DNA from 2 places in the Methylomonas sp. MK1 genome. Region 2 is predicted to be linked to the other one. Evidence: riboswitches for the same ligand, from Rfam matches in the RefSeq annotation. Region 2 holds a riboswitch; the other holds the start of a gene.
The links. A riboswitch is a leader RNA that binds a small molecule or an ion and turns the genes downstream of it on or off. The one in region 2 is predicted to bind cobalamin.
Positions count from the first base shown of each region.

Region 1: linked by a shared signal. The riboswitch ahead of G006_RS27550 (CbtB domain-containing protein) and the one ahead of G006_RS0114070 (TonB-dependent receptor domain-containing protein) in region 2 are both predicted to bind cobalamin.

Region 1 is NZ_AQOV01000001.1:810,791-815,717, forward strand. Features, by position in the region: gene G006_RS0103795 (sirohydrochlorin chelatase) at 1-668, opposite strand, end outside; gene cobM (precorrin-4 C(11)-methyltransferase) at 671-1,471, opposite strand; gene G006_RS0103805 (cobyrinate a,c-diamide synthase) at 1,468-2,766, opposite strand; gene G006_RS0103810 (CbtA family protein) at 2,769-3,416, opposite strand; gene G006_RS27550 (CbtB domain-containing protein) at 3,418-3,594, opposite strand; cobalamin riboswitch at 3,683-3,812, opposite strand; gene G006_RS0103815 (hypothetical protein) at 3,893-4,876, opposite strand.
Region 2 is NZ_AQOV01000001.1:2,965,621-2,970,547, reverse strand. Features, by position in the region: gene panC (pantoate--beta-alanine ligase) at 1-68, shown strand, start outside; gene panD (aspartate 1-decarboxylase) at 167-547, shown strand; gene fliW (flagellar assembly protein FliW) at 594-1,052, opposite strand; cobalamin riboswitch at 1,191-1,406, shown strand; gene G006_RS0114070 (TonB-dependent receptor domain-containing protein) at 1,526-3,349, shown strand; gene G006_RS0114065 (hypothetical protein) at 3,369-3,944, shown strand; gene cbiB (adenosylcobinamide-phosphate synthase CbiB) at 4,056-4,927, shown strand, end outside.

The DNA.
Region 1 (4,927 bases), 2.2 Mb from region 2:
ACAATCTGCGGATATTGGCTTTGCAAGCGTTCGATTTGTTTGCCGATGCGCTCGATCAGCAAGCCGGTAAACAGGTAATAGGGCAAAATCGCAATCTGCGTCATGCCCAGTCGTACTTGACGTTGCACAGCGGTTTCCAAACGCGGATGGGTAATACCGGTGAAGGCAATGTCGACGAGTTCATGCTCGGTAGCTTCAAACAGCCAACGCCCCAGTTTTGCTAGTTCGCCGTTGGCGACTTTGTCGGAGGAGCCGCGGCCTAAAATGATCACGCCGGTAGTTTTCGGGTCGGGCATGGCCAAAGATTTGAGTGCCGTTTTGAGCTGTTTTTGCAGAATGGCCAGCAAGGTTTCATTGCTTCCTAGATGTGGCGCGTAGATGAATTCGACCGCCGGAAAATTTTCGCGGGCCTCCTCGATATGCTCGGGAATTTCCATCTTCACATGCCCGGCGGCGCTGATGATCAGCGGCACGACTATCACGCGGCTAGATCCTTGCGCGGCGCGGCTCAATCCTTCTTCCAACAGCACCTCGGCGAGTTCGATATAGCACAACTCAATGCGCCAGTCAGGGTGTTGCGCCTGCCATTGTTGTTGAAATTCGCGAATTTCATCATTGCCGGCCTGATTGCGCGAACCGTGGCCGACCAAGAGAACTGTGGTTGTCATGCTTATTCCTTAGGCTGAGGCCGCTCGGCGCGGCGAAAACGATGGGTAAAACCGGCATCATAAAGTTTGGATTTTTTTAACGATGGCCAGTGCCGCGCGCCCAAGGTGGGGCTGATGACGATCATGGCCTGACTGTTGATTTTGGCGGCTCGGCAGCGTTCGCGAATATCAGCCAGGGTGCCGCGAATAATCTGTTGTTCGCTCGGCCAGCTGGCCTTATGAACCACCAATACCGGGGAATCATCAGCCCAGTTGGCGGCTTTTAATTCGCGTTCGATCAAGGGCAACAAGGTGATCGATAAAAACAGGCACAGCGTGGTGTGATGGCTGGCCAGTTCTTGCAAGGATTCACCGTCCGGCATCGGCGTGCGGCCTTCAACACGGGTAAGAATCACGGTCTGCGTGACTTCGGGTAAGGTCAGGCTTTCGACTGCGCAAGCCATCGCAGCAAACGCCGACGAGACGCCCGGCACTACTTCGACGGCAATGTTGGCCGCATCCAGTGGTTGCACCATTTCAATCAATGCACCGTACAAGCCAGGGTCGCCGGTTTGCAGGCGAATGACGGTTTTGCCCGGACCGGCTTGTTCGGTCAGCCAGTTGGTAATCTGCTCCAAAGTCATGTCTTTGGAATCTTTGATCACGCAAGTGCTTGGGGCCCATTGCGTCGCTGCGGCCTGTACCAGAGAGCCTGCGAACAAAATGGCATCCGCTTTGGCAATTAAGTCGCGACCTTTGACAGTGATTAAATCAGGATCACCGGGACCTGCGCCGACAAACCACACTTTAGGTTGAATGCTCATAGAAAAAATCCAGCCGCGACCTGGGGGTTGAACGGAAAGTAGGTGTGCAGATAAGACGCTTGCAACGAACCCAGCTGATAAAAGTTTTCGTTACGGCGACGATTGCGTTGGGGCTTCGATTCGGTGAACGGCTGCAGTGTGGTTTCCAGTTGCGAGTGATGAAAGCTATGCCCGCGAATTTCACCTTGTTCCAACTGCACGCTGTGCATGCCAAGATTGACCAGCCGTTTTTGCATCTGCGCGCTAGCGGGTAGTAATCCTGCCATCGCTGCCGCATTGCCGTCTTTATCGGCCAAACGTTCCAGCAAATATAAAAAACCGCCACATTCGGCGTAAATCGGTTTACCGGCTTGATGATGTTGCTGCAAGGCTTGTTTCATGGCGACATTGTCGGCCAATGTTTGGAGATGTAGTTCCGGGTAACCGCCGGGCAAATAAACACTGTCTGCCTCGGGTAATACGTGGTCTGCGAGCGGCGAGAAAAACGTCAGTTCAGCGCCCATGGCTTGCAAACAATCCAGATTTGCTTGATAGATAAACGAAAATGCGGCATCGCGAGCTACCGCGATACGCTTACCAGTCAGCAATTTCGGCGGCGGATCGGTAGTAATCGGCGCGAAGGTGACCGGCTCCGGCAATCGGCACGGCGCAAGACTGCCGAGCAATTCGGCGGCTCGCGCCAGGCGAAGATCGAGATCGCCGATTTCGTCGGCCTGCAACAAACCCAGATGTCGCGAAGGTAAGCCGACCGCGTCGTCTTTCGCCATCGCCACCAGCAAAGGCATGTTATTCGGCAACGCTTCTTCTAGCAGTTTGGCATGACTAGGACTGCCGACTTTGTTGGCGATGACCCCGGCAAACGGTAAGTTGGCACGGTAATGGGCTAAGCCATAAGCTACTGCGGCAAAAGTTTGTGCCATGCCGCCCGCATCGATGACAACGGCCACAGGCACGTCTAGTGTTTGTGCCAAATCGGCGCTGCTGCTATCGCCGTCGAACAAGCCCATGGCACCTTCAATCAAGATAACGTCAGCGTCGGCGGCGGCGTTATAAAGCATCTCACGGCAATGCGCTTCGCCCATCATCCATAAATCCAGCTGATAAACCGGTTGTCCGCAAGCAAAGCTCAAGATTTGCGGATCGATAAAATCCGGGCCGGTTTTGAACACGCGTACCTTTCGGTTTTGCTGGCGATGGTAATAGGCCAAAGCTGCAGTTATGGTGGTTTTGCCTTGCCCGGAGGCAGGGGCGCTGATCAATATCGCCGGGCAATGGCGTGTTGCGGTAGCATTCATCACTAAAACGTTACTTTACGCAACAATCGGCCCGATATTGCTCCTAAGGTCAGCCAGAAAATAGCGTTGTTGATGGATGTCAACACCACAAAATGCTGTTGTAAGGCTTCGGGCGCTAAAGCCTGAGCAACCTCCGGATGCGGTGCGCCGATCAGATGCGGTAAGGCCAGTAAGCCAGCGCCGCCGATTTGCAGCCAGCGCTGTTTGGTCAAAAACAGACCAAACAAGCCAATCGCGGTAGCGGCGGCCGTAAAAAGCCACCACGCTTGGCGACTATGCAATTCGGCGCTGTCAGTACCCGGCAACTCCGGCGGCAAGCCCAATGATGGCGCGACAAAAAATACCAAATAACCGGCCAAACCCCAGCCGAGTCCGTACAGGTAACCGTGTTGATCCCGCCAGTACAGGGCGACACTGATAAACAAGGCAAAGCCGAAGCCGGTCAGGCCATTGAACAGCAAAGTAAAGCCATTGCGTTGCCAGCCGTCCGTCGGTTGCCAGTCATGCGCATGCTCGGCCGATGGTGTTTCGAATTGCTCGGCGGCCAAAATCAAGGGCAAGGTTTGATAGTGTTGGAGCACGCTGAGTAACAAGCCGCCCAATAGTCCAGCCAGTAGCGACGCCGCAACCAACTTACGAAAATCCGCCATGTTAATGGCAAGGAAAAGCAGCGCTGTGACGTCCGTCGTGGGCGGCGTTATGTAGGTAGTTGTTGGCGTCCTGCAAGAAACCCAAACCTAAAACGACGGTCAGACCCAAAACAATAGCACTCAGGCCAGGCAGGATTTTTGAGGAAGAAAGGGTGGTAGATGCTGCAAGTGTTTTCATGGTTGTCTGTTCCGAATAAGGTGGACGGAATAACAGAGGGAAAGACAAACCAAAAAAAACCGATTTGACAGATCGCCCTCCGCAATACTGTTGACTACAGTTTTAGGCCTGTCTCCGGGCTCGTGACGAATCACCTACCGTTGCGGGGGCAGCGTCGGCATTTAACCGACTTCCAGTTTCACCCGCCAAGAGCGGGAACCTTAAAACCAGCGGCGATTGTATGCCGCAGCTAGTCGTAGGGCAAATGAAATGTATTGAAATAAGAATAAACTGTGCGGCAGCAGTTCCTCTCGACAAGTTATCGATCAACCAGTAATCGCCCGCAACGCGTGATTCGATCGAAACTGAACACATGCTCTCTTGGGCTTTCATAACACCGCCCCACCAACCTGCGCCGATAATCCGGCTCGCCTTTTTCGAGATAAATAGTGGCGCCACAAATGGGACATGCCGCCGAATACCGAACTAACCGAATTACTCTTAAATCTCCGTCTCGAAGCAGTTCGAACTGCGCAGACTGTTCATAAAAATTTGTGAATAGTTCATGGGCTACGACAATTCGATCATCCAACAATAATATCCAAGGCTTGATGATAGTTACCCAGGAACCATAGGGAATCGCGAAAATACTGACCAGTAATGTCAAATCTTGCGTTGTCACGGATCTGGGTAAGGATAACGATAGCCATCCAGCATAAGCAATTAACACCGACAACCCAGCTATGATTGCTAGCCAACCCACTATAACCCAGACATGCCATTGTCTTAATTCAATTTGTCCATGCCGAAATAACCGACTCGCGATCCAACTGGGTTTGACTTCACCTAGTTCAGTCATTTGATAGCTGGCTTGCAAATCGGCTGCATTGTTCCTGCCAAGGACGCCGTCAATCGCTTGGTCTTCTTCCGTTATTTCCGGTATCGGTTCTGCCTTGATATAGAACGTCGTGAGTTGTCCCGGACCGCCCTTTGTGCTTTTACGGTCAGGTTTTGCATAACAAGACAACCCACGTTTACGAGCAAACTCTAAGATTTGCGGCTCTCGGGTTTCGCAATATTTCTTCAACGAACCCGGCCAATCGATCCACTTTTTAGGATCGGAAATTCCTATAGATTCACCGACTGCGGCGACGATTTCATCAGCCGTGAACCGGCGCTTCGACTCTTCGAATTCTGACTTCTTCAACGATTCCTGGGCTAACGCGCGCAATATGCGGTGCCCTTTTTCATCGCTTGGCTCGCTATCCAACCAATCGATCAAGCATTGAATTACCTCGCGCATAAACCACCCCAAACCAGGTAACCAGCAGTAGTTGTCTGGTTAGCGAATAGC
Region 2 (4,927 bases):
TGGCTGCTGCCAGGCTGGGCAAGACGCGTCTAATCGATAACCTCTACTTTTCTAAAACAAGTATCTGACGTTACGGTTTTTTTGCCTATAAAAGCTAATGCTTAAATTTGATAGCGCTTCCAATTTCAGGCATAATCGCCGGCCCTAGTATTCGACCTTGTTTACCATGAACATAAACATGCTTAAAGCTAAGTTACACCGTGCGCGGGTAACGCATTCCGAGCTGGATTACGAAGGATCGTGTGCTATAGACGGCAAAATTTTGGATTTTTCCGGGATTAGGGAATACGAGCAAATCCATATTTATAACATTAACAATGGTCAGCGCTTCACCACATACGCGATTCGCGCCGAAGAAGGTTCCGGTGTGTTTTCGATTAACGGCGCAGCTGCAAGGTTGGCGTGTCCTGGCGATTTGATTATCGTCTGCGCGTTCGCTAGCCTAGATGAGAAGGAACTGAAGAACTACAAGCCGACTTTGGTGTATTTCGACGGCAACAATCATATTAGCCATTCCAGTCATTCCATTCCTGTTCAGGCCGCCTGATTTAAATAACCGCCGGCGGCTCAGTCTCCGGCGGTTATTTGCGTTTTTAAGCTTCCGATACGTCTATTTCGCTGACTTTCTCGGTCAGGGTGATGCTTTGCTCAATAGCCACCAATACTTTTTGCATGCCGATGCGTTTGTTGGCGTTGATCAATATCGGCGACTTGATTGAGCCTTTGATAGTCGGCTTGCCGTTATCCTGCTCGTTGTCCTTGTGCAGTAGAATTAAAATCACCAACTCGTCGCCCGGCTCTATTTGCAACAGCGCTTCTTCCGGATCGGTTACCGTAAAGTTGTAATTGATGTTGAAATTGGCCGGATGCGCCGCGGAAAAGGTTAGCTCCGCGTTATCGACCGATTGCAGCCAAAACACTATTTCGCTGCCTTCCTGATGAAATAACTTAAAGCGGGTCTGATCTTCGAAACCGGGTAGGCCGCGCGGAAAATTGATGATAGTGTCCGGATTGATGTCTTGGTTGCCTAACAATTTCGATTGAATTTCCATAGTCCCGCCCGTATTCGTTGAAGTCTAAGTTAACAGCATTAATCAATGCACCAATGTATAGCACGGAAAGGGGTATTTGCAATGCGGATTGTCGGTAACCGACCAGGTATTCTTGCTTTATCGCGGCCGACTCCCTACAATTGCGCGCTTCTTTCAGGTGTTTGCGCCGTTTTCGGCCAAGCTTAAACAGGAAGTCGGTGCGGCGGTTTTAACCGCCCATGCCGACGCTGCCCCCGCAACGGTAGATAAGTAAAGAGCTGCGTTTTTGCCACTGTGCGCTTTGCATGGGAAGGTCGTAGATCAGGCGTAAAGCCACTTATAAGCCCGGAGACTGGCCCGGAAGATCATTCGAGACAGCGGAGGGCTGTTTACGGAATGGTCTGAGTCCATGCCTAGCCTGCCTCCGTCTTTTTCGTTTTCCGTTTTTCCTCTGTCCTTTTTCACCCGGATGCGCGGCGGGCGCAGAGGACAATATGCAATCAATTTTATACAAATCTTTATTTCTGGCGAGTACGCCTTTTACGGTGTTGGCGGCGACTAGCGACGAGGCGATTAACCTTGCCGAGACAGTCGTCACGGCTACCCGCACCGAAACTCGGCAGAGCGAGTTGGCTACGGCGATGACGGTTTATACGCGCCAGGACATCGAGAAACTTCAGGTCAGAACCCTACCCGAGCTGCTGAAAGGTACGTCTGGTGTTGATATGGTGCAGAGTGGTGGTTACGGCAAGGATACCAACGTCTTTCTGCGCGGCACCAATGCCGATCATGTGCTGGTTCTGATCGACGGCATCAAGGCTGGTTCGGTTACTACCGGCACCAGTGCCTTTCAGTTTATTCCTATCGATCAAATTGAACGCGTGGAAATAACTCGCGGCCCCCAGTCGAGTTTGTATGGCTCGGAAGCAATTGGCGGGGTGATTCAAATATTTACCCGCAAGGGCGGCAACAGCGAACGGCCGAATATCGCGTTGGAAGCCGGTGGCGGCTCTTACGACACGTATAATGGTTCGGCGGCCGTCAACGGCAAATGGGGTAAGGCTTGGTATAGCTTGGGTGCCGCTCAATTGGGTAGCCAGGGCATCAATGCTTTGAGCGGTGTCAGCGTCGCGAGCGGCTATAATCCGGACCGCGACGGCTATAACAACACCAGTCTGAATGCCAAAGCCGGTTACCGCTTCGACAACGGCGCAGAACTGGAAGCATTTTTCCTGCGTGCCGAAGGCGAAACCGAGATAGACAACTCCATCAGTAGCACCACTGAGTTCGTCAATCAGACGTTGGGCGCGACCGCCAGCGCTAATTTCAGTGATATGTGGCGGTCCACATTACGCATAGGGCAAAGCGTGGACGATGCTGACCAGTTTCGGCATAACGGCCAATTTATCAGTCGTTTCAACACCACGCGCTGGAACGCCAGTTGGTTGAATGAATTGGCCTTGCATAAGGATCACCAATTAACGCTGGGCACCGACTACCGTTTTGATGAAATCGACAGCACCACGCGTTACGCAGAAACATCCCGCTACGATGTAGGCGCATTTGCCGAGCTGCATAGCCGGGTCTTCGATAAGCATTTTTTGAATGCTTCCGTGCGTTGGGACGAAAACCAGGCCTTCGGCGACAGCGTTACCGGCAATTTTGGCTGGCGGTTTAATTGGGATTACGGTCTCAGCGCTTTTGCCAGTTTCGGTAATGCCTTCAAGGCCCCGACTTTCAATCAGTTATACTTCCCCGGCTTCGGTAATGCCGGTTTGCGGCCGGAAAAATCCACCAGTTTCGAAGCCGGTTTTGCCGGACGTCACGATTGGGCAAATTGGGAACTGCGCGCTTATCACACCAATATCGAGGATTTGATTGTATTCAGTGGCACGCCATCCACCGCCAGAAATATCGGCAAGGCGCAGATAGACGGCATAGAAGCGGAAGTGTCCACGCCAATTTTCGGCTGGAACAACAAATTGAGCATGAACCTGATGACGCCCAAAGATAGACAGACCAACTTGCGTCTGCCGCGTCGGGTGACGGAAAGTTTGTCCTATGATGTCTCGCGCTCGTTCGGCGACTTCGATATTGGTGCTGCCGTGCTGGCTCAGGGCGAACGTTTCGATAATAGTACCAATACCGTGCGGTTGGGCAGCTTCATGACCGCCGATCTGCGCACCGCTTATCGCATCGACAAAAATTGGATGTTAAGCGCCAAACTGAATAATATGTTCGACAAACGCTATCAAACGGTTAACACCTATAACAGCTTCGGTAGAAATTTCTATTTTTCGATCCATTACAATTACTAAACCTTTTCTGGAGAACCCTATGAATCTGAATCAAACCCTGGCTGTCAAACCCGGCGCGGTAGCGCTGATGGCGTTGATGGCTGCCACCCGCTTTCACCATTTCGGTACGCCGTTTGCGTTGCCGGACGCTTCGCTGGCGGTGTTTTTTTTCGCCGGCTTATGGCTAGGGGGGCGCTATTTGTTCGCCTTTTTGCTAGCTGAAGCGGTGCTGATTGATTATTTGGCGATCACTAAACTCGGCGTCAGCGATTTTTGCGTGTCTAAAGCTTACGAGTTTCTGGTGTTTTCTTATGGCGCAATGTGGCTGGGTGGCAAATGGTGCCGACAATTCGCTGCGCTGTCAGTTGCCACAGTTGCACAACGTTTGATGGCTCTGGTAGCGGCTACCTCCATCGCGTTTTTGTTTTCCAACGGCAGCTTTTACTGGCTGTCCGGCCGCTATCCCAACGGCTCATTCACACAATATATTGAGCGCGTCGCGATGTATTATCCGCCTTACCTGACGAATACCTTGATCTATGGCGTGGTCATTTTCGCTCTGGTCAGTGCTGTAAAATCCTTGCTGGCCGCCAAAGCCACTCGCGAAGCTATCTAAGCATTCAACCCAGCGGGGCGATTTTCATCGCCCCGCAATCGAGATCGTGTCAATTTTGTTAACCCCAGCCGTTCTTCTAGTTTTGCAATACCTGCTTATCCCGCGCAAATCATGATTCTCACCATCAGCATTTTGCTGGCCGTAGCCATCGATTTTTGGCTGGGCGAGCCGAGGAACGAGTATCACCCGCTGGTGATGTTCGGTAAATGGGCGAGCACTGTGGAAATACGACTGTTAAACAACGAGCAAGCCGCTTTTCGCCAGCGCGTTAGCGGTTTTTTGGCAGTGGCGATAGTCTTAATGCCTGGTCTGCTATGGTTGCTGCTTTTGCCGAGTTGGCCGCTGCTGCAAATTGCTGTCGAGGTACTGGTTTTATATTTTTGTATCGCTGCCCGCAGCTTACAACAACATGCGCTGGCCGTTCATTCCGCCTTGTCGGATAGCGATTTACCCTTAGCGCGGCAACTGGTTGGCAGAATCGTTAGTCGTCAGACTGAAGCCATGACCGAAATCGATGTGCGGCGCGCAACCATCGAATCGGTGTTGGAAAACGGTGCCGATGCAGTATTTGCGCCCTTGTTCTGGTTCGTGTTGTTAGGCCCCTTCGGCGCCCTACTCTACCGTTTCAGCAACACCCTGGATGCCATGTGGGGCTACAAAAATCAACGATATGTAAATTTTGGTTGGGCAGCGGCGCGCTTCGACGATTTGCTGAATTGGCTGCCGGCGCGCTTGACGGCCTTGAGTTATGCCTTGATCGGCAATACCGCGCAGGCCATCAATGCGTGGCGGACGCAAGCGCGCTTATTGGATAGCCCTAACGCCGGGCCGGTGATGACCGCTGGCGGTGGCGCCTTGATGCTGCAACTGGGCGGGCCGGCTTGCTATCACGGACAAATAAAACAAAAACCCTGGTTCGGCGGCTCACAAGCGCCGGAAAACGACGATATTAAGCGCGCATGCAAACTGATGTACCGGACGCT